DNA from 3 places in the Cupriavidus necator N-1 genome. Region 3 is predicted to be linked to each of the others. Evidence: predicted binding sites of a transcription regulator. Region 3 holds the regulator's gene; each other region holds the start of a gene.
The links. Region 3 encodes HrcA, which represses chaperone genes, less so after heat shock. Its sites were predicted from a motif close to TTAGCACTCNNNNNNNNNGAGTGCTAA; they were not measured.

Region 1: a site for HrcA is predicted at 2,811-2,837, ahead of groES (co-chaperone GroES). Genes of this name have one in related genera too.
Region 2: a site for HrcA is predicted at 1,203-1,229, ahead of rpoH (RNA polymerase sigma factor RpoH). Genes of this name have one in related genera too.

What each region holds. Positions count from the first base shown of each region.
Region 1 is NC_015726.1:717,939-724,167, reverse strand. Features, by position in the region: gene CNE_RS03470 (metallophosphoesterase) at 1-610, shown strand, start outside; gene groL (chaperonin GroEL) at 727-2,370, opposite strand; gene groES (co-chaperone GroES) at 2,416-2,706, opposite strand; gene CNE_RS03455 (SulP family inorganic anion transporter) at 3,054-4,805, shown strand; gene CNE_RS03450 (hypothetical protein) at 5,103-5,513, shown strand; gene CNE_RS03445 (MltF family protein) at 5,696-6,229, shown strand, end outside.
Region 2 is NC_015726.1:359,937-366,165, reverse strand. Features, by position in the region: gene ybiB (DNA-binding protein YbiB) at 1-71, shown strand, start outside; gene CNE_RS01825 (pirin family protein) at 91-966, opposite strand; gene rpoH (RNA polymerase sigma factor RpoH) at 1,307-2,233, shown strand; gene CNE_RS01815 (SCO family protein) at 2,340-2,960, opposite strand; gene cyoE (heme o synthase) at 3,089-4,033, opposite strand; gene CNE_RS01805 (COX15/CtaA family protein) at 4,030-5,142, opposite strand; gene CNE_RS01800 (SCO family protein) at 5,153-5,803, opposite strand; gene CNE_RS01795 (SURF1 family protein) at 5,857-6,229, opposite strand, start outside.
Region 3 is NC_015726.1:1,105,963-1,112,191, reverse strand. Features, by position in the region: gene CNE_RS05260 (phospholipase A) at 1-1,239, shown strand, start outside; gene CNE_RS05255 (thioredoxin family protein) at 1,262-1,693, opposite strand; gene grpE (nucleotide exchange factor GrpE) at 1,782-2,342, opposite strand; gene CNE_RS41690 (hypothetical protein) at 2,618-2,791, shown strand; gene CNE_RS05240 (RNA-binding S4 domain-containing protein) at 2,859-3,254, opposite strand; gene hemH (ferrochelatase) at 3,251-4,366, opposite strand; gene hrcA (heat-inducible transcriptional repressor HrcA) at 4,473-5,507, opposite strand; gene CNE_RS05225 (NAD kinase) at 5,610-6,229, shown strand, end outside.

The sequences.
Region 1 (6,229 bases), 390 kb from region 3:
ATACTACGAAAGCAACTTCGATACCGTGGATCGCCTGATGGCCGAAGCCACCGAGGCGCACCCAGGCATACAGGTGCTCAATGGCACAGTGGCCGAATTCAACGGCGCCCACGGACGGGTACGCATCATCGGCACCACCTGGTGGACTGACTACACCCTGTTCGGGACTGACCGGCGCGATGACGCGATGCAGGCTTGCGCGGCGGTGATGCTGGACCACCGGCTGATCGAACTCCACGGCGACGACGGCCGTGCGCGCCATTTCACACCCCAGGACGCGCTGGCGCGCCACCAGGCCGCGTCGGCCTGGCTGGCGGCGCAGCTGGCGCTGCCCTACGATGGCAAGACCGTGGTGGTTACGCACCACGGCCCTGACCTGGGCAGCCTGGACCCGCGCTACTCGCACGACCTGGTCTCCGGCGGCTTCCTGTCGCGCCGGCCCGACCTGGTAGCAAAGGCGGACCTGTGGATCCACGGACATACCCACACCAGCTTCGACTACTGCATCGACGATTCGCGCGTGGTCTGCAACCCCCGCGGCTACGTCAGCCGCCGCACCGGCGAGCTGGAAAACAAGCGCTTCGACTGGTGCTGCGTGGTCGAGGTCTGACCTGGCGGCTCGAGCGCGAGACCGCTGCGGCGCCCCAAAGAAAAACCCCCGCGGGCTCGCGCCCGCGGGGGTTTTTCAAGACAGCCTGCCCGTGAGGGCAGTCGGTCGGCAATGATTTACATCATGCCTTCCATGCCGCCCATGCCGCCCATGCCGCCCGGCATTGCCGGAGCCGACTCTTCCTTCGGCGATTCGGCAACTGCGCAGTCCGTGGTCAGCATCAGCGAAGCCACCGAAGCGGCGTTCTGCAGTGCGGTGCGGGTGACCTTGGTCGGGTCCAGCACGCCCATTTCCACCAGGTCGCCGTACTCGCCCGAAGCCGCGTTGTAGCCGTAGTTGCCCTTGCCTTCGATAACCTTGGCAACGACCACCGAAGCTTCTTCACCGGCGTTCAGCACGATCTGGCGCAGCGGCTCTTCCATGGCACGCAGCACGATCTTGATACCGGCGTTCTGGTCGGCGTTTTCGCCGGTCAGTGCCGAGATCGCAGCGCGGGCACGCAGCAGGGCCACACCACCGCCGGGGACGATGCCTTCTTCCACCGCAGCGCGGGTGGCGTGCAGGGCGTCTTCCACGCGGGCCTTCTTTTCCTTCATTTCGACTTCGGTGGCAGCGCCAACCTTGATCACGGCAACACCGCCGGCCAGCTTGGCCACGCGCTCTTGCAGCTTCTCACGGTCGTAGTCCGAGGTCGCTTCTTCGATCTGGGCGCGGATTTGCTTGACGCGGCCTTCGATCGCACCTGCGTCGCCGGCGCCGTCGATGATGATGGTGTTTTCCTTGCCGATCTCGATGCGCTTGGCCTGGCCCAGGTCGTTCAGGCCAGCCTTTTCCAGCGTCAGGCCGATTTCTTCAGCGATGACGGTGCCGCCGGTCAGGATGGCGATGTCTTCCAGCATGGCCTTGCGGCGGTCGCCGAAGCCCGGGGCCTTGACGGCGGCGGTCTTCAGGATGCCACGGATGTTGTTCACCACCAGGGTCGCCAGGGCTTCGCCCTCGACGTCTTCAGCGATGATCAGCAGCGGGCGGCCGGCCTTGGCCACTTGCTCCAGCACCGGCAGCAGGTCGCGGATGTTCGAGACCTTCTTGTCGAACAGCAGCACGAACGGGTTGTCCAGCTGGACAACCTGCTTTTCCGGGTTGTTGATGAAGTACGGCGACAGGTAGCCGCGGTCGAACTGCATGCCTTCCACGACTTCCAGCTCGTCGGCCAGCGACTTGCCGTCTTCAACCGTGATCACGCCTTCCTTGCCGACCTTGTCCATGGCTTCGGCAATGCGCTCACCGATCGAGGTGTCGCTGTTGGCCGAGATCGCGCCAACCTGGGCGATTTCCTTGCTGGTGGTGGTGGGCTTGCTGACCTTCTTCAGCTCTTCCACGGCGGCGGCAACAGCCTTGTCGATGCCGCGCTTCAGGTCCATCGGGTTCATGCCGGCGGCAACGAACTTCATGCCTTCGCGCACGATCGACTGGGCCAGCACGGTTGCGGTGGTGGTACCGTCACCGGCGTTGTCGCTGGTCTTGGAAGCGACTTCCTTGACCATCTGGGCGCCCATGTTCTGCAGCTTGTCCTTCAGCTCGATTTCCTTGGCCACGGACACGCCGTCCTTGGTCACGGTCGGGCCGCCGAAGCTGCGCTCCAGCACCACATTGCGGCCCTTCGGGCCCAGGGTCACCTTGACTGCGTTGGCGAGGATGTTCACGCCTTCGACCATCTTGGCACGTGCGGCGTCGCCGAACACTACGTCTTTAGCTGCCATTCTTGAATCTCCTGAAATCTGTACGGGTGGCGGTCAGTCGGTGAATTACTTGTTCACCACGGCCATGATGTCTTCTTCGCGCATGACCAGCAGTTCCTGGCCTTCCACCTTCACTGCCTGGCCGGCGTACTTGCCGAACAGCACGCGGTCGCCGACCTTGACGTCGAGGGCGATGTTGTTGCCCTTGTCATCCTTCTTGCCAGGACCGATTGCCAGTACTTCGCCTTGATCGGGCTTCTCGGCAGCGTTGTCGGGAATCACGATACCGGACGCGGTCTTGGTTTCGTTGTCCAGACGCTTCACGATCACGCGGTCGTGCAAAGGACGCAGATTCATACGGACTCCTAGATGCAAAGTGAGTTTTTAATCACAAATCGGCCGGCTACCGAGGCGACGGCCGTCTGAAATGTTCAGGTGCCGCAAGGGGCGCTTTCATGCTGTTAGCACTCACCCCCGGCGAGTGCTAATTATAGGGACGGGGTATGGTCATTTCAAGACAGGGACTTAATACGGGTTTTCCCTCGGACGTGAAATTCTCGTGGGATATGGCCTTGGAGAACTCCTGAAAGAGGAGCTTTAGCCACTTAATGTGCATTTGCCGCTCCGTGTAATTTCGACCAAACTGTACATGGGTCGCCGCACGACAACGACAAACATCAAGCCCGCCGCCCGGATCACCCTCCATGAACGTGGAATCCCACTCCCGTCGCCGCAACCGCGCCGGTGGCGATCCCTGCCGCACCTTGCGCAACTCGGCCGGCGTGCTTGCATTGCCGTGGCCCGAGTGGCTGCGTCACTACCACCGCGACTGGCTGAAGCCCGATGTCATGGCCGGGCTGACCGTTGCGGCAGTCGTCATCCCAAAGGCTCTCGCCTACGCCACCATCGCGGGCCTGCCGGTCGAGGTCGGACTCTATACGGTATTCGCGCCGATGCTGATCTACGCCATGCTGGGAACCTCGCGCCCGCTCAGCGTCAGCACCACGACCACGCTGGCGATCCTGGCAGCAGCCGCGCTTAGCGATACGACGACGGCAGGCGGTACCGCGAGCTTGCTGACGGCTTCGGCCACGCTCACCTGCCTCGTGGGCATCATCCTGGTCGCCGCGCGCTTGCTGCGCCTGGGCTTTGTTGCCGATTTCATCTCCGAGCCCGTCCTGGTCGGCTTCAAGGCCGGGATCGGGCTGGTGATCGTGGTGGACCAGCTTCCGAAGCTGCTCGGCATCCATTTCCAGAAGGGCGCGTTTTTCCACAACCTCGCAGCCATGGTCCAGGGCGTTCCCCACGCTTCGCTGGCAACCATGGCCGTTGGGGTCACGGTCCTGGCGCTGCTGATCGGCATGGAACGCCTGGTGCCGCGCGCGCCGGCACCGCTGATCGCGGTGGGGATCGGGATTGCGGCAGTCGGCCTGCTCGGGTTGCAGTCCCATGGCGTTGAAACCGTTGGCCATGTCCCGACTGGCCTGCCGCCCCTCACGCTGCCGGATCCCGATCTGATTATGCAGCTCCTGGTGCCGGCCATGGGCATTGCCCTGATGAGCTTTACGGAAACCATCGCAGCCGGACGCGCCTTCGTGCAGAGCGGCGAACCCGCGCCGGACCCGAACCGCGAGCTGCTGGCCACGGGGTTCGCCTGCCTGGGTGGCGCATTCCTCGGCGCGATGGCTGCCGGCGGCGGAACCACGCAGACCGCGGTGAACCGCCGCTGCGGCGCCAGATCGCAGCTGGCGGGACTGATCACCGCGGCCGTCGCGCTGGGCGCGATGCTGGTGCTGGCACCGCTGATCGGCCTGATGCCGGAGGCCGCGCTGGCGGCAGTGGTCATCGCCTATTCGGTGGGACTGATCCAGCCGGCGGAGTTTCGCGCCATCCTTGGCATCCGGCGCACGGAGTTCCTCTGGGCAGTGGTAGCCTGTGCCGGCGTCGTGCTGCTAGGGACGTTGAACGGCATTGCCGCCGCCATCATTGTTTCGCTGCTGGCGCTGGCCTACCAGACTTCCGATCCGCCAGTCTATGTCCTGGCACGCAAGCCCGGCACCAATGTATTCCGGCCGCAGTCCGCCGAGCATCCCGCCGACGTGACCTATCCCGGCATGGTGATGCTGAGGCCGGAGGGCCGCGTTTACTTCGCCAATGCGAGACACATCGGGCACAAGATGCGGCCCATCATTGCTGCAGCGAATCCCCGGGTGGTGGTGCTCGACCTTGTCGGCGTCTTTGACCTCGAGTACACGGCGCTGCGGATGCTAACGGAAGCCGAAAAGAAGATGCGCGAAGGCGGCGTGATGCTCTGGCTGGTGGAACTGAATCCCAATGTGCTGGAGATGGTTCGGCGGTCGTCCCTTGGGGACACACTCGGGCGCGAGCGCTTGTTCCAAAGCATGGATCTTGCGGTCGACCACTACCTTGCAAACCAGACCGCTACGCCCACCTGAAGCGCGATGGCGCTGGGCCAGCCATCGTACTGGCGCAAGGCGACATCGCCGAGCGCGAACCGTGGCGACGGATGGCGTGCGGCGTTGGCTCCGCTGTCGCAAGTGCGCAACATCTTCGTCACTGCGCGCTTGTAGGAGTATTCCGCCCCCGCTTCGGCGCTTGCCCGACAGCGCAACACCGCCTCGCTGCCTAGACTGAGGGCACCGTTGCATTCCCGTTTCGGCAGGGATGTGCGGCCTACGCCGCGCCGGCGCATCCGTCGCCGGCGTCTCGGACAACGACTCCGGAGGTTCTCCATGGATCTGAAACAGCCCGCTCGCCTTCCCAAGATCGTCGGCGCGATTGCCGCAGGACTGGCAGGCCTCACTTGCGCCACGGCGATTGCCCAGACACCGGCCAGCCCGGCCACGCCGGCAACTCCGGCCGCCGAGGGCATGCCGGCCACCCCGGCAACCCCAGCCGTCCCTGCCGCCGCGGCAGGCTCCCAAAGCGCATCGCCTGGCATGACCCAGGTTCAACCACCCAAGGATCCACTGGTCGAGCGCCGAGAGGCACGCCAGAAGGCCTCGGCCGAGTACAAGGCCAAGAAGAAGGCGGCCAAGGGCGAGTACAAGCAGGACGTCGGCGCTGCCAAGCAGGAGCGCAAGGTCGAGAACAAGGCTGCGGACGCAGTGGCCAAGGACCAGATGGCCGCGCCTAAGCAATAGCGCCAGCCGGCGCAGAACGAGGTGGCCGGGATCAGCCGGCCACCTTCATTTTTTTTGCCTGTCGTCTTCCCTCCTTTTGCCCGCGGGAACATCGGGGGTTGGCGGCTTGTAACAAGCCGGATCGCGCCTAGACTCGATAAGAGCAAGTCGCGCGCTTTTTCGCCCGGCTTGCCATCTGCGCCATGCCCGCTCTCCGTCCGCACCACTGGTTTACAGGCCTGCTCCTGTCAGGCCTGATGGCCGCGTTCAGCCTGGGCAGCACGTTTGCCGTAGCACAGCAGAAGCCGGCGCCGGCGTCGGCACCCGCGGCGGCGCCGGCTGCGAAAGCCGCGGCCGGCACGGCAGCGCCCGCGAAGCCGCGCGGGCTGAACCTGGCCAACAAGCCGCGCACCGGCGACTTCGACGTGATGGTCAACAGTCGCGTCATCCGCGTGCTGGTGCCTTACAGCCGCACCCTCTACTTCAGCGACAAGGGCCACGAGCGCGGAATTACCGCGGAACTGGTGCGGGAATTCGAGCGCTACCTGAACAAGACCTACACCAGTCGACTTGGCAAGCGCCCGCTCACCATCATCATCATCCCCACCACGCGCGACCGCCTGCTGCCCGACCTGGCGGCGGGCCTGGGCGATATCGCCGCCGGCAACCTGACCGAGACCGAGGCACGGCTGAAGATGGTCGACTTTGCCGCGCCGCGCGACCGCAAGCCAGTGCGC
Region 2 (6,229 bases), 750 kb from region 3:
CGATCCAGGTCGATGCCATCCGCGAATGCCTGCGGCAAGGCACCCACGTGACCTGGGCCAGCCCGGTCTGAGCCAGCCCCGGGACCGCTGTCAGGCCTTGCGCGGAGGCAGCGGGATGCGCTCGGTCTCGCCCGGCACGTGCGGGAACTGATCGTCCTCCCAGCGCTGGGCGGCAGCCTCGATCGCCACCTTGCTGCTGGCAACGAAATTCCAGTAGATAAAGCGGTGCCCGTCGGTCGGGTCGCCGCCCAGCAGCATCACGCGCGACGGCGCCGTGGCCGTCAGCGTCGCGGGCTGGCCCGGCGTGAGCACCACCATATGCTCGGCCGGCAGCGGTTCGCCGTCGAGCGCCACCGCGCCATCCACCGGATAGATGCCCCGCTCGGCATGATCGGCCGGGATCTCCACGCTCGCGCCCGCATCCAGCTCGATCGCCACATACAGGGTGCGGCTGAAGACTTTGACCGGAGAGATCTGGCCAAAGGCATCGCCCGCAATCACCACCATGCGCACGCCCGGCCGCTCGATCCGCGGCAGCGTGGCGGCGGGATGGTGGAAGAACGACGGCTCGGCACCCTCATGCTCCTGCGGCAGTGCCACCCAGGTCTGGATGCCGTGCAGGCGGGCACCGGCGGGGCGCACATGCTCGGGCGAGCGTTCCGAGTGCACGATGCCACGCCCGGCGGTCATCCAGTTGACGTCGCCCGGGCGGATCGCCTGGTCGCTGCCCAGGCTGTCGCGATGGATGATCTCGCCCTCGAACAGGTAGGTGACCGTGGCCAGCCCGATATGGGGATGCGGACGCACATCAGCGCCGGCGCCCGGCGGCAGCTGCACCGGCCCCATATGGTCAAAGAAGATAAACGGCCCGACGGTCTGGGTAGCGGCGGCGGGCAACAGCCGGCGCACGGTAAAATCGCCCAGGTCGCGCACATGCGGCTTGAGCAAGTGTTCGATAGCAGACATAACTCCTCCGGTGGAATGAGAGAGGCTCGCAAGGATGCCAGCGCGCCGCAGGTGGGTCGAGTGTAGCCGCTGCTGCAACAAATCATTGCAGCAGCGGGCAGAACCCCCGTGCCCCGCGCCGCTCTAATATCCTGTGCGCCGAACCGTGGGTATCGTTTCCGCCGCTCGAAGCGGTAAGTAGCTATGCTATCCGCAAGAGCAATCGAGTGGAACTATCACGGCCATCGGGACTCCAATTAGCACTCACCCGGCCTGAGTGCTAATATGTGTTGCAGTGCCGCCGACCCAAGAGGCGCGGCACACCGGCAACCGAACCGCCGGATGCGAAAGGAGCCATTGAGTGAACGCAGTCTTGTCTGCCGACCAAACCCTGAATAACCGTCTGCCGACGGCACCCCGGAGCACGGGCAGCTTTGCGCTGGCCTTCCCGGCCACCGTTGGCAACCTCGACAGCTATATCCAGGCTGTCCACCGGATTCCGCTGTTGACCGCGGAGGAAGAGCAGCGCCTGGCGCGCGAGCTCCGCGACCACGACTCCGTTGATGCTGCCCGCCAGATGGTGATGTCCCACCTGCGCCTGGTGGTGTCGATTGCCCGCCAGTACCTGGGCTACGGCCTGCCCCACGCCGACCTGATCCAGGAAGGCAATATCGGCCTGATGAAGGCGGTCAAGCGCTTCGACCCCGACCAGGGCGTGCGCCTGGTGTCGTACGCGATGCACTGGATCAAGGCCGAGATCCACGAATACGTGCTGAAGAACTGGCGCATGGTCAAGGTGGCCACCACCAAGGCCCAGCGCAAGCTGTTCTTCAACCTGCGCAGCCACAAGCAGGGCGCGCACACGTTCACGCCGGAACAGGTCGAGGCCGTGGCGCGCGAGCTGAACGTCAAGCCCGAAGAAGTGATGGAGATGGAAACCCGCCTGTCGGGCGGCGACCTGGCGCTGGAAGGCCAGATCGACGACGGCGAAGAGGAATTCGCCCCCATCGCCTACCTGGCGGACAACCACAACGAGCCCACCCGCGTGCTGGAAGCCAAGCGCCACGACCGCATGCAGGTCGAGGGTCTGGAAGAGGCGCTGGCCAAGCTGGACGAACGCAGCCGCCGCATCATCGAGGCGCGCTGGCTGCACGTCGAGGACGATGGCTCGGGCGGCTCCACGCTGCATGAGCTGGCTGACGAGTTCGGCGTCTCGGCCGAGCGCATCCGCCAGATCGAGGCCGCGGCCATGAAGAAGATGAAGGGGGCGCTGCAGGCGTTCGCCTGACCCGCTCCCCCAGCCATGCAAAAGGCCGGTCCACTGGACCGGCCTTTTTGTTGCCCGCGAGGGGACAAGTGCGACGTTATGCCGCACCCCTTCCCTCCCTTTCACATCACGACAGCAGCTGTTTCAGGTCGTGCGCGATCGGATCCGGACCCTGGCCGTGGCGGATGAACAGCCGCAGCTTGCCCTCCGGATCGAACACATAGCTACCCGCGGAGTGGTCCACCGTGTAGTTGCTCGGGGAGCTGCCCGGCACCTTGGCATAGAACACCTTGAAGTCCTTGGTCACCTTCTGCAGTGCGGCTTCGTCGGCCGGGCGCAACCCCAGGAAGCGCGCATCGAAGGCCGGCACGTACTGGGCCAGCAGCGCCTGCGTGTCGCGTTCCGGATCGACCGTGACGAACAGCACCTGCACGCGGTCGGCGTCCGGGCCCAGTTTCTCCATCACCGCCTTCAGTTCGGCCATCGTGGTCGGGCACACGTCCGGGCAGTGGGTGTAGCCGAAGAACATCACCACCGCCTTGCCCTTGAAGTCGGCGATGGTGCGCACCTTGCCGTGATGGTCGGTCAGCGAGAAGTCCTTGCCAAAGTCCGCCGCGCCGGTGATGTCGACATTGCGGAACGAGGCCTTCTGCTGCCCGCAGGCAGCCACGGCCAGCGCAAGCGCGGCCAGCAGGGAAAAGCGGCGGAAGGCGGCGAACAGGCCGGAGGCGGGGCTTAGGCGGGGCATGCGGCGGAAACCGGTCAGGGGTGGGAGGAAACGGCGGCACCGGAGGGCGGCGACATCACGCAGTATCGCCGATCGTGCCGCCACGCTGCGCCGGCCGCGACAAGATGCCGCAGCCGGTGGGCCCCAGGTCAGACCTGGGGCACGAACTTGAAGTAGTGGTCGACCAGCAGCGCGGCAAACAGGAGCGACAGGTACAGGATCGAGAAGCGGAAGGTGCGCTGCGCCAGTTCGTCTGAATAGTTGCGGTACATCTTCCAGGCATAGGCCAGGAAACCCGCGCCCAGCGCCAGCGCGGCCGCCAGGTAGATATAGCCGCTCATGCCGTAGACAAAGGGCAGCAGCGTCGCGGCGATCATGATCAGCGTGTACAGCAGGATATGCAACAGCGTATAGCGCTCGCCGTGCGTGACCGGCAGCATCGGCAGGCCGGACTTGGCGTAGTCGGCGCGGCGGTACAGCGCCAGTGCCCAGAAGTGCGGCGGGGTCCAGGTGAAGATGATCAGCACCAGGAACCAGGCCTCGGCCGGCACCTCGCCCGCCACCGCGGCCCAGCCCAGCGCCGGCGGCATCGCCCCGGACAGTCCGCCGATGACGATGTTCTGCGGCGTGGCCGGCTTGAGCAGGATGGTGTAGACCACCGCATAGCCGAGGAAGGTGGCAAAGGTCAGCCACATCGTCAGGTCGTTGGCGTAGACGTGCAGCAGCCACATGCCGGCGCCGCCCAGGATGGCGGAGAACACCAGGGTCTGCGGCGTGGTGATCTCGCCGGTGGCCGACGGGCGCCACGCGGTGCGGCGCATGAGCGCGTCGATCTTCTGCTCGACCAGGCAATTGATGGCAAAGGCCGCACCGGCCAGCAGCCAGATGCCGGCGGCGCCGCCGATCAGCACGCGCCACGGCACCATGCCGGGCGTGGCCAGGAACATGCCGATGATGGCGCAGAACACGGCCAGCTGCGTCACGCGCGGCTTGGTCAGGGCGGCGTATTGTCGGGCAAGGTGCCGTATCCGGCTCAACTTGCCCAGCGAATGGGGGTGGGTAGCGGTAACCACGGAAGGGGTCTTGTCTTTCATGTGGCGCGGGCGGCGTTCGGCACGGCAGCGGGGGCGCCGGCGGCCCGCATGGTGAGCCCTGCGAGCCCTGTATTGTAGTGGAGGCGGACCAGCAGCAGCAGGAGCAGCGCCGCGCCGCCGTTGTGCGCAACCGCGGCCACCAGCGGCCAGTCGAACACGATATTGGACATCCCGGTGGCCAGCTGCAGCACCAGCGTGCCCAGCAGCCAGCCGGCCGCGCGCGCGAGCCCTTCAAGCCGGCGCGCGCGCAGGCCAAGCCACGCCAGGTAGCCCAGCACGACAAAGGCAAAGCCGCGGTGGACCCAGTGGATCGCCACCAGCGCCGCGTGCGGGATGTAGTCGCCGTCGGCGGTCATGCCCAGCTGGCGCCACAGCGTGAAGCCGTGGCGGAAATCCATCTCGGGCACCAGCTGGCCGTTGCACAGCGGGAAGTCGGTACAGGCCAGCACCGCGTAGTTGGTGCTGACCCAGCCGCCCAGGAAGATCTGGATCACCAGCAGCAGCAGGCCGATGCGCACCGGCCAGCGCAGGCGCGCGGCCTGCGCCGCGACCGGGTGCGGCGGATCGTTGCGCGAGCCCAGCTGGATCAGCACGGCCAGCAGGGCCATGCCCAGCATCAGGTGCGTGACCACGATGACGGGCTGCAGCTTCAGGGTCACAGTGAAGGCGCCGAACGCGCCCTGCACGCACACCAGCAGCAGCACCCCGGTGGCGAACCACGGCGACTGCTTCAGCTCGCGCCGCTTGACCCACGCCAGCACCATCAGCGTGATGATCAGCACCCCGACCGCCATGGCGAAGTAGCGGTGGATCATCTCGATCCACGCCTTGGCCAGCGTCACCGGGCCGCTGGGCAGCGCGGTCTCGGCCGCGCGGATCGGCTCCATCGCGGCGTGCGGGTTGGAGTGCCCGTAGCAGCCGGGCCAGTCCGGGCAGCCCAGGCCGGAGTCGGTCAGGCGCGTGAAGCTGCCGAACATGATCAGGTCCAGCGTCAGGAACGCCGTGATCCAGGCGAGCTTGCGGTACTTGTTGCGGTCCCCTTTCACCAGCACGTAGGACAGCGGAAACAGCGCGATCAGGATGCCGATGATGGCCAGTTGCAGCAGCATGCCGTCCCCTTTAGCCGATGCGCGAGACCTTGAGCAGCTTCTTCAGGTCGCCGCTCATCTTCTTGGGGTCCGGGTCCTGCGGGAAACGCATCATCAGGTTGCCCAGCGGGTCGACCAGGAACAGGGTGTCCTCGGCGCGCTTGCCGGGTTCGGCCGGCAGCCACTGCTGGGCGGCCTGGCGGTCGATGCGCAGGAAACGCACACCGGCGTAGGGCTCGTTGTAGGCGGCGGTGAGACGCTCGTCGAGCTTGCCATCATCGGTCACCAGCCACACCGGCACGATCCGTTCGCGGTCCTGGCCCTGCCCGGCGCGGATCTGGCGGATGGTGAAGAGCTTCTTCGCGCAGGCCTCGTCGCAGGCGGACGGATCGGCGGTCACCAGCAGCCATTTGCCGCGGAACTGCTCCAGCGGCACGGCACGACCCTGCTCGTCGGTGACGCGCACCGGCGGCATCGGCCGCTGCGGGTCGACCAGCGCGCCGTAGTTGGTGGCGCCACCGCGCGGCTTGATCACGTAGTAGGTGAAGTAAGAGGCAATCACCGGCGACGCGCACACCAGCAACAGCATCAGCATCTGCAGGCGGCCGCGGCGCGTGCGCGCATCGATGCGGGTATCCGGCGGCGAGGCCGCTGCGGCCGGGGCGGAGTCTTGCTGTGCCATGGAGTACGTCTGTCCTTTGTCTTCGGCGAGCGCATGCGCCCGGTTCATTCGAGTTACGGTGCGGCCACCCGGCGCGCGCGGCGCCAGCCCAGCACGGCCACCAGCACCACCGTCAGCGCGGCCAGCCCGAACCACTGGAAGGCATAGCCGTAGTGTCGGTCCGCGCCCAAGTCGGCCGGGGCCCAGTCGCGCGCCAGGCCATCGCCGGTGTCGCTGCGCTGCTCCAGCACCAGCGGGTGCAGCGCCAGGCCGGTTTCGGCCGCATAGGCAGCGATGTCCAGGTTCTGGCGGATCTTGCTGCCAGCGGCGTCCTGGCCCAGGCTATAGACCCGCGGCACGGCCGCCAGTGCCGTGCCTTCGATCGTTACCTCGCCCTCGGGCGTGGGGAACGGCGCAATCCTGGTGCGGTCCTGGGCATCGCGCGGC
Region 3 (6,229 bases):
ATGCTGGCCTGGCCGCTGGCCGGCCACGCCGGGGTGGCGCTGCTGCAGCCGCCGCGCGTGATCGACGGCAACCAGCCGCTGACGCTGACGCTGGTGGTCAGCGCCGACGACGCCACGCGCCGCTACCGGATTCCCGACACGCTCGAAGTGACCGCCTCGGGCGACCTGCAGGCGCCGGTGCGGCTGGTGCTGTGGCGCGAAGTCTCGGGCCCGGCCGTGGTCAACCTGCGCCGCGGTGAGCACCGCGCGATCCGCTACACGGTGGCGCTGCCCCCGGCCCTGCGCGGCCAGGTGCGGCTGGATGCCACCGGCATCGACGCCGCGCCGGTACTGGTGACGCTGAACCGCCTGCCGCAGCCCGGCGAACCCGCCACCGCCGCGCCACCGGTCGCCGGCAAGGCACCGGCGGCGAACGGCACCGAGCCGGCCACCGACGCCGCAGAGCCGGCGACCGCTACCGCAGCCGTGCCGGTCTCCCCGGTCACCACGGCGGGCGCCGCCGCACCCGCGCCGGCCGACCTGCGCGACAGCGCCCGGCTGTCGTTCCATGACCCGATGTATTTCATGGTCGGCGCGCATGACGGCGCCAACGCCAAGTTCCAGCTGAGTTTCAAGTACCGCCTGTTTCAGGGCGAGGACCCGGCGTCGAAGCGCCTGTTCGACAACCTGTACGTGGGCTACACGCAGTTTTCGCTGTGGGACCTGTCCGAGCAGTCCAAGCCGTTCCGCGACACCAACTACCGGCCCAGCCTGTTCTATTACCTGTCGGATACCGGCGTGCGCAACAACGTCATCAGCCGGCTGTCGCTGGCGGCCGGCCTGGAGCATGAATCCAATGGCCGCAGCGGCGACGAATCGCGCAGCATCAATACGGTCTTCGTCAAGCCGACCTTCTACTTCGGCGACCAGAACGACTGGCACTGGCGCGTCGCGCCCAAGCTCTATGCCTATGTGGAAAAGGGCGACAACCCCGACATCGCCCACTACCGCGGCTTCATGGACCTGGGCATTGCCTACGGGCGCCCGGACTCATGGGAGTTCTCCGCCACGCTGCGCAAGGGCACGCGCAAGTGGTACGGCAGCGTCGACGCCCAGCTGACCTACCCGATGGCGCGGCTGATTCCCGGCACCGCGGGCTACCTGATGGCGGGCTACTTCGTCGGCTATGGCGAGAGCCTGCTGGACTACAACCACAAGCTGCCGTGGCAGTTCCGCATCGGCTACGCGCTGTCCCGCTGAACCCGCTGAACGGCCAGACCGCTCAGCCGGCCAGCGGCTTACCGCTGGCCTTGAGCCGCGCATTGGCCACCGCGGCGGCAAACTGGCCGTGGCCATGCCAGCCAGTGGCGCGGCCCAGTTTCTTGCCGTTCTGAAAGAACATGAACACCGGGATGCCATGCAGGCCAAAGCGCCGGCCCAGCCCGGGATGCGCGTAGACGTTGGCATGCAGCCAGTGCAGCGCCAGCGCGCGGACCGGTTCGGGGTTGGCCAGCATGGCCTTCTTGGCCATCTCGCAGTTGAAGCAGTCCACCCCCCAGAAGAACACGCACACCAGCGCGTCGCCGGCCCCGGCTATGGCGGCGTCGATGATGCCGTCATCGACCTCGCGCATGCCGAACGCCTCGAAGGCGCGGTGGTCGAGGTGGGGGGCCGGGGACGACTGCGCCGAGCCGGCGCCTGGTTCAGTGGTCATGCTCGCTCCAGAATGACAAACGCCCGGGCCAGCCGGCACCGGGCGTCAGGTCGCAATCCAGGATGGCACGCCGCCGTCCCGGGCCGGCTTACTTCGGTGCCGCCACCGTCACCAGCGCCGGCCGCAGCACGCGCTCGGCAATGGTGTAGCCGCGCTGGAGCACGGTCACCACGGTATTGGGTTCCTGGTCCGCCGGCACCATCGAGATGGCCTGGTGGCGGTGCGGGTCGAATTTCTCGCCCACCGGGTTGAGTTCAACGATCTTGCCGCGCTCAAAGGCGGCCGCCAGCTGGCGCGCGGTCAGTTCGACGCCTTCGCGCAGCTTGGCGATATCGCCCGAGCCGTCGGCCAGCGCGGCCTGCAGGCTGTCCATCACCGGCAGCAGGTTGTCGGCGAAGTTCTCGATGGCGAACTTGTGCGCCTTGGCGACATCGTCCTGCGCCCGGCGGCGGATGTTCTCGCCTTCGGCAACGGCGCGCATATACAGGTCGTAATGCTCGCGCGCCTTGGCTTCCAGGGCGGCCAGCTGGGCCGCCACGTCATCCACGGCAGCGGTTTCCGGCGCACCGGTTTCCTGGCTGGCGTTGGCCGCCTCTTCGCCCGCGGGCGTAGGCGTCTGGGTGGTTGGCGTCTGCTTCTGTTCTTCCATGTCGATCCGTATCAATGCATTGTCGCGGCCCGCCGTGGGCCTGGCCGCGGGTGGTAAATCGGCGCGTGTTCCGTGCAGGTGGTGGCAAGGCGCAGGTTTTCAAGAGTGGCGCTGGCGTGACGCGGAAACACACGGTTACAAAGGCCACCCATATGCAATCGACGCCTTATTGCTTTGCTGCATCGCACTCACTAAGATTCTCAGTAAGAAAAATGACAAAAATGTCGGGGGTCCTGGAGATGGTTCAACTTTGTGCCTCTTCCGAAAGGTTGGCCATGCATAAGCTGCCAGTCGTGACGCTCTGCCTTGTGGCCGCCTTGGCGGTCATGACCGTCTTTATCTGCCTTTCCGGCGCATTCACCTCGCGCGATACGGAGTATGGCAGCGGCAAGGCGGTGTTCAAGCACTACATCGTCCCTATCGTCAGTCAGGAAGTCACGCAGGAATAAGCGCCACCTGACCCTGTGCCCACTGCGCGGCGGCACCGGAGCTTCCCGGTGCCGCCGCGTTGTCATTTCAGCTCTTCAGGTGGTCGATGCGGCGCCGGTCCCGCTTGGTCGGGCGCCCCTGGATCTGCGCGGACGGCTCCGGCTGCAGGCGCCGGCGTTCGGCATCGGCCAGCCGGCGGGACTGGCTTTCGGCACTTTCCTCATACAGCGTCTGCGCCACCGGCGCCGGCCCGCGCGCCGGGGCGATGCCCATCACCACCAGTTCCCAGCGCTGCTGGTGCGCTTCCAGCACCACCATGTCGCCGGGCTTCACCTCGCGCGAGTTCTTGCATGGCTGGCCGTTCACGGTCACCTTGCCGCGCTCCACCGCTTCGGCCGCCAGCGAGCGCGTCTTGAAGAAGCGCGCGCACCACAGCCATTTGTCAATGCGCTGGCGCGCATCCGGCGCAAAGTCGACATTCATGCCGCCGCTCCCCGGGTCTGGGCGCGCGTGCGCCGTGCTTCCAGTTCGTGCGGATGCGGCGTGGCCAGCGGCCAGCCCTGCAGGTGCTGCAGCGCGATCTCGGCCATGGCCGCGACCCACGGATCGGCATCATTCAGACACGGGATGAAGTGGAAATCCTTGCCGCCCGCGACCTTGAACTCGGTCTGCCCTTCCATGGCGATTTCCTCCAGGGTCTCGATGCAGTCGGCCGGAAAGCCCGGGCAGAAGACGTCGACCCGGCCCGCGCCGACCTTGCCCAGCTCGGCCAGCGTCGGCGCGGTGTACGGCTGCAGCCATTCCGCCTTGCCAAAACGGGACTGGAACGTCACCTGATACTGGCCCGGCTGCAGGCCCAGCGCCTCGCCCAGCAGCCGGCCGGTCTTCAGGCATTCGCAGTGATAGGGGTCGCCCAGCTCCAGCGTGCGCCGCGGCACGCCGTGGAACGACAGGATCAGCTTGTCGCCGCGGGCAAAGTCCGGCATGCCGTGCCGCGCCCAATAGGCGCCGACCTGCTGGTGCAGCGCCGAGATATAGGCCGGGTGGTCATGGAAATGCTTGACCAGCCGCAGCTCGGGCTGGTTGCGCCACTGGCCCAGCACCCGGAACACCTCGTCGAAGGCCGTGGCCGTGGTGGTGCCCGAGTACTGCGGATACATCGGCAGCACCAGCACCTGCTCGCAGCCCTGCCGGCGCAGCGCCTCCAGCACCGAGGCGATCGACGGGTTGCCGTAGCGCATTGCGCACGCGACCGTCACTTCATGGCCATGCTGGTTCAGCAGCCGCTGCAGCGCATGGGCCTGGCGCTCGCTGTAGACCAGCAGCGGCGAGCCCGTCATATGGGCCTCGCGCAGCCAGATCGATTCATACTTCAGCGCCGAGGCGCGCGATCGCAGCGGCAGGATCACCCCATGCAACAGCGGCAGCCAGGCCACGCGCGGGATCTCGACCACGCGCGGGTCGGACAGGAATTCCTTCAGGTAGCGCCCCACCTCCTTGGGCGTGGGTGCGTCCGGGGTGCCCAGGTTGACCAGCAGGATCGCCGTGCGCGGCGCGTGGCCGTGCTGGTAGGCCGGTTCGGGAGAAAACGTCATGTCGCTTCCGGGTTGGCACGGTGCCGGGATGGCGCCGGTGCGGCGCACCGGCGATTGCCGCGCTAGGTAGGAATGGAACTGCTTGTCAGACCAGCCAGTCTTTGCACTAGTTCTGGCTCAGGGCGCTGGACAGCAAGCGCGCGGTGATGTCGACGATGGGGATCACGCGCTCATACGCCATGCGCGTGGGGCCGATCACGCCAAGCGTGCCGACGATCTGGCCGTCAACCTCGTACGGGGCGGTGATGACCGCCATGTCTTCGATCGGCACCAGCCGGCTTTCGCCGCCGATAAAGATCTGCACGCCCTGCGCATGGCTGGACACGTCCAGCAGCTGCAACAGGCTGGTCTTGTGCTCAAACACGTCGAACAGGCGCCGCAGCTTGTCCATGCTGGAGGCCAGGTCTTCCACTTCCAGCAGCTTGCGCTCGCCGCTGATAAAGACGTGGTCGTCGTCCTCGTCCTCGGCGACGCTGCCGGCCTCGACCGCGGCCTGCATCAGCTGCGACATGTCGCGGCGCAGGTCCTGCAGTTCCACCCGCAGGTGGCCGCGCACCGTGTCGAAGCTCATGCCGGCATAGTGCGAGTTGAAGAAGTTGGCCGCCTCGATCAGCTGGGCCGGCGTGTATGACAGCTCGGTCTGGATGATGCGGTTCTGCACGTCGCCCTCGGGGCTGACGATGATCAGCAGGATGCGCTTGTCCGACAGCCGCATGAATTCGATCTGCCGGAACGCCTGCGCGCGGCGCGGCGTCATCACCACGCCGGCGAAGTGCGACAGGTTGGACAGCGTGCGCGCCGCCGCCGTGATCATGCGCTGCGGCCCCAGTTGCTGGCCGCCGAGCTGGTCCTGGATCTGGCCGGTCAGCTCGGCCAGGTCGGCGTTGCGCTCCAGCGGCTTGGCCGTCAGCATCGAATCGACGAACAGCCGGTAGCCGCGCGGGGTCGGGATACGGCCGGCCGAGGTGTGCGGGCTGGCAATAAAGCCCATTTCCTCCAGATCGGACATCACATTGCGAATCGTCGCAGGCGACAGGTCCAGCCCCGAGTACTTCGACAGGGTGCGGGAACCGACCGGCTGCCCTTCGGCAATATAGCGCTCGATCAGGGTCTTGAGCAGCGTTTTGGAGCGTTCATCCATGATGCCCCGATTTTACGCAAGTTTTGGACCTTCTGGCGGGCGGCCTGGGCCGCCCGTCCGCGCCTGCTGACAACCGTCATGGCGGTATGGTCTAATCCACGCATGTCCGCCCCCCCGAAAGCCAGCGCCGTGCGCACTTCGTTCAAGACCGTCGCCCTGGTGGGCCGGTACTCCACTGCCGGCATCGAAGGGCCGCTGGAGGAGATCGCCTCTTATATCCTGCGCAACGGGCAGGACGTGGTGTTCGAGCGCGAAACCGCGCTGGCCACCGGGCTAACCGGCTACCCTGCCCTGTCCGCCGAGGAGATCGGCCGGCAGGCCGACGTGGCCGTGGTGCTGGGCGGCGACGGCACGCTGCTGGGCATCGCCCGCCAGCTGGCCGGCTACGACGTGCCGCTGATCGGCGTCAACCACGGGCGGCTGGGCTTCATGACCGACATCGCGCTGGAAGACGCGCACACCGTGCTGCCCGACATGCTCGACGGCCGGTACGAGGCCGAGACCCGCCTGCTGCTGGAATCGCGCGTGGTGCGCGACGACATGGACATCTTCTCCGCGCTGGCCCTGAACGACGTGGTGGTGAACCGCTCGGGCATCTCCGGCATGGTCGAGCTGGCGGTGTCGGTGGACGGCCATTTCATGTACAACCAGCGCTCGGACGGGCTGATCGTGTCGACCACCACCGGGTCCACCGCCTACGCGCTGTCCGCCGGCGGCCCGAT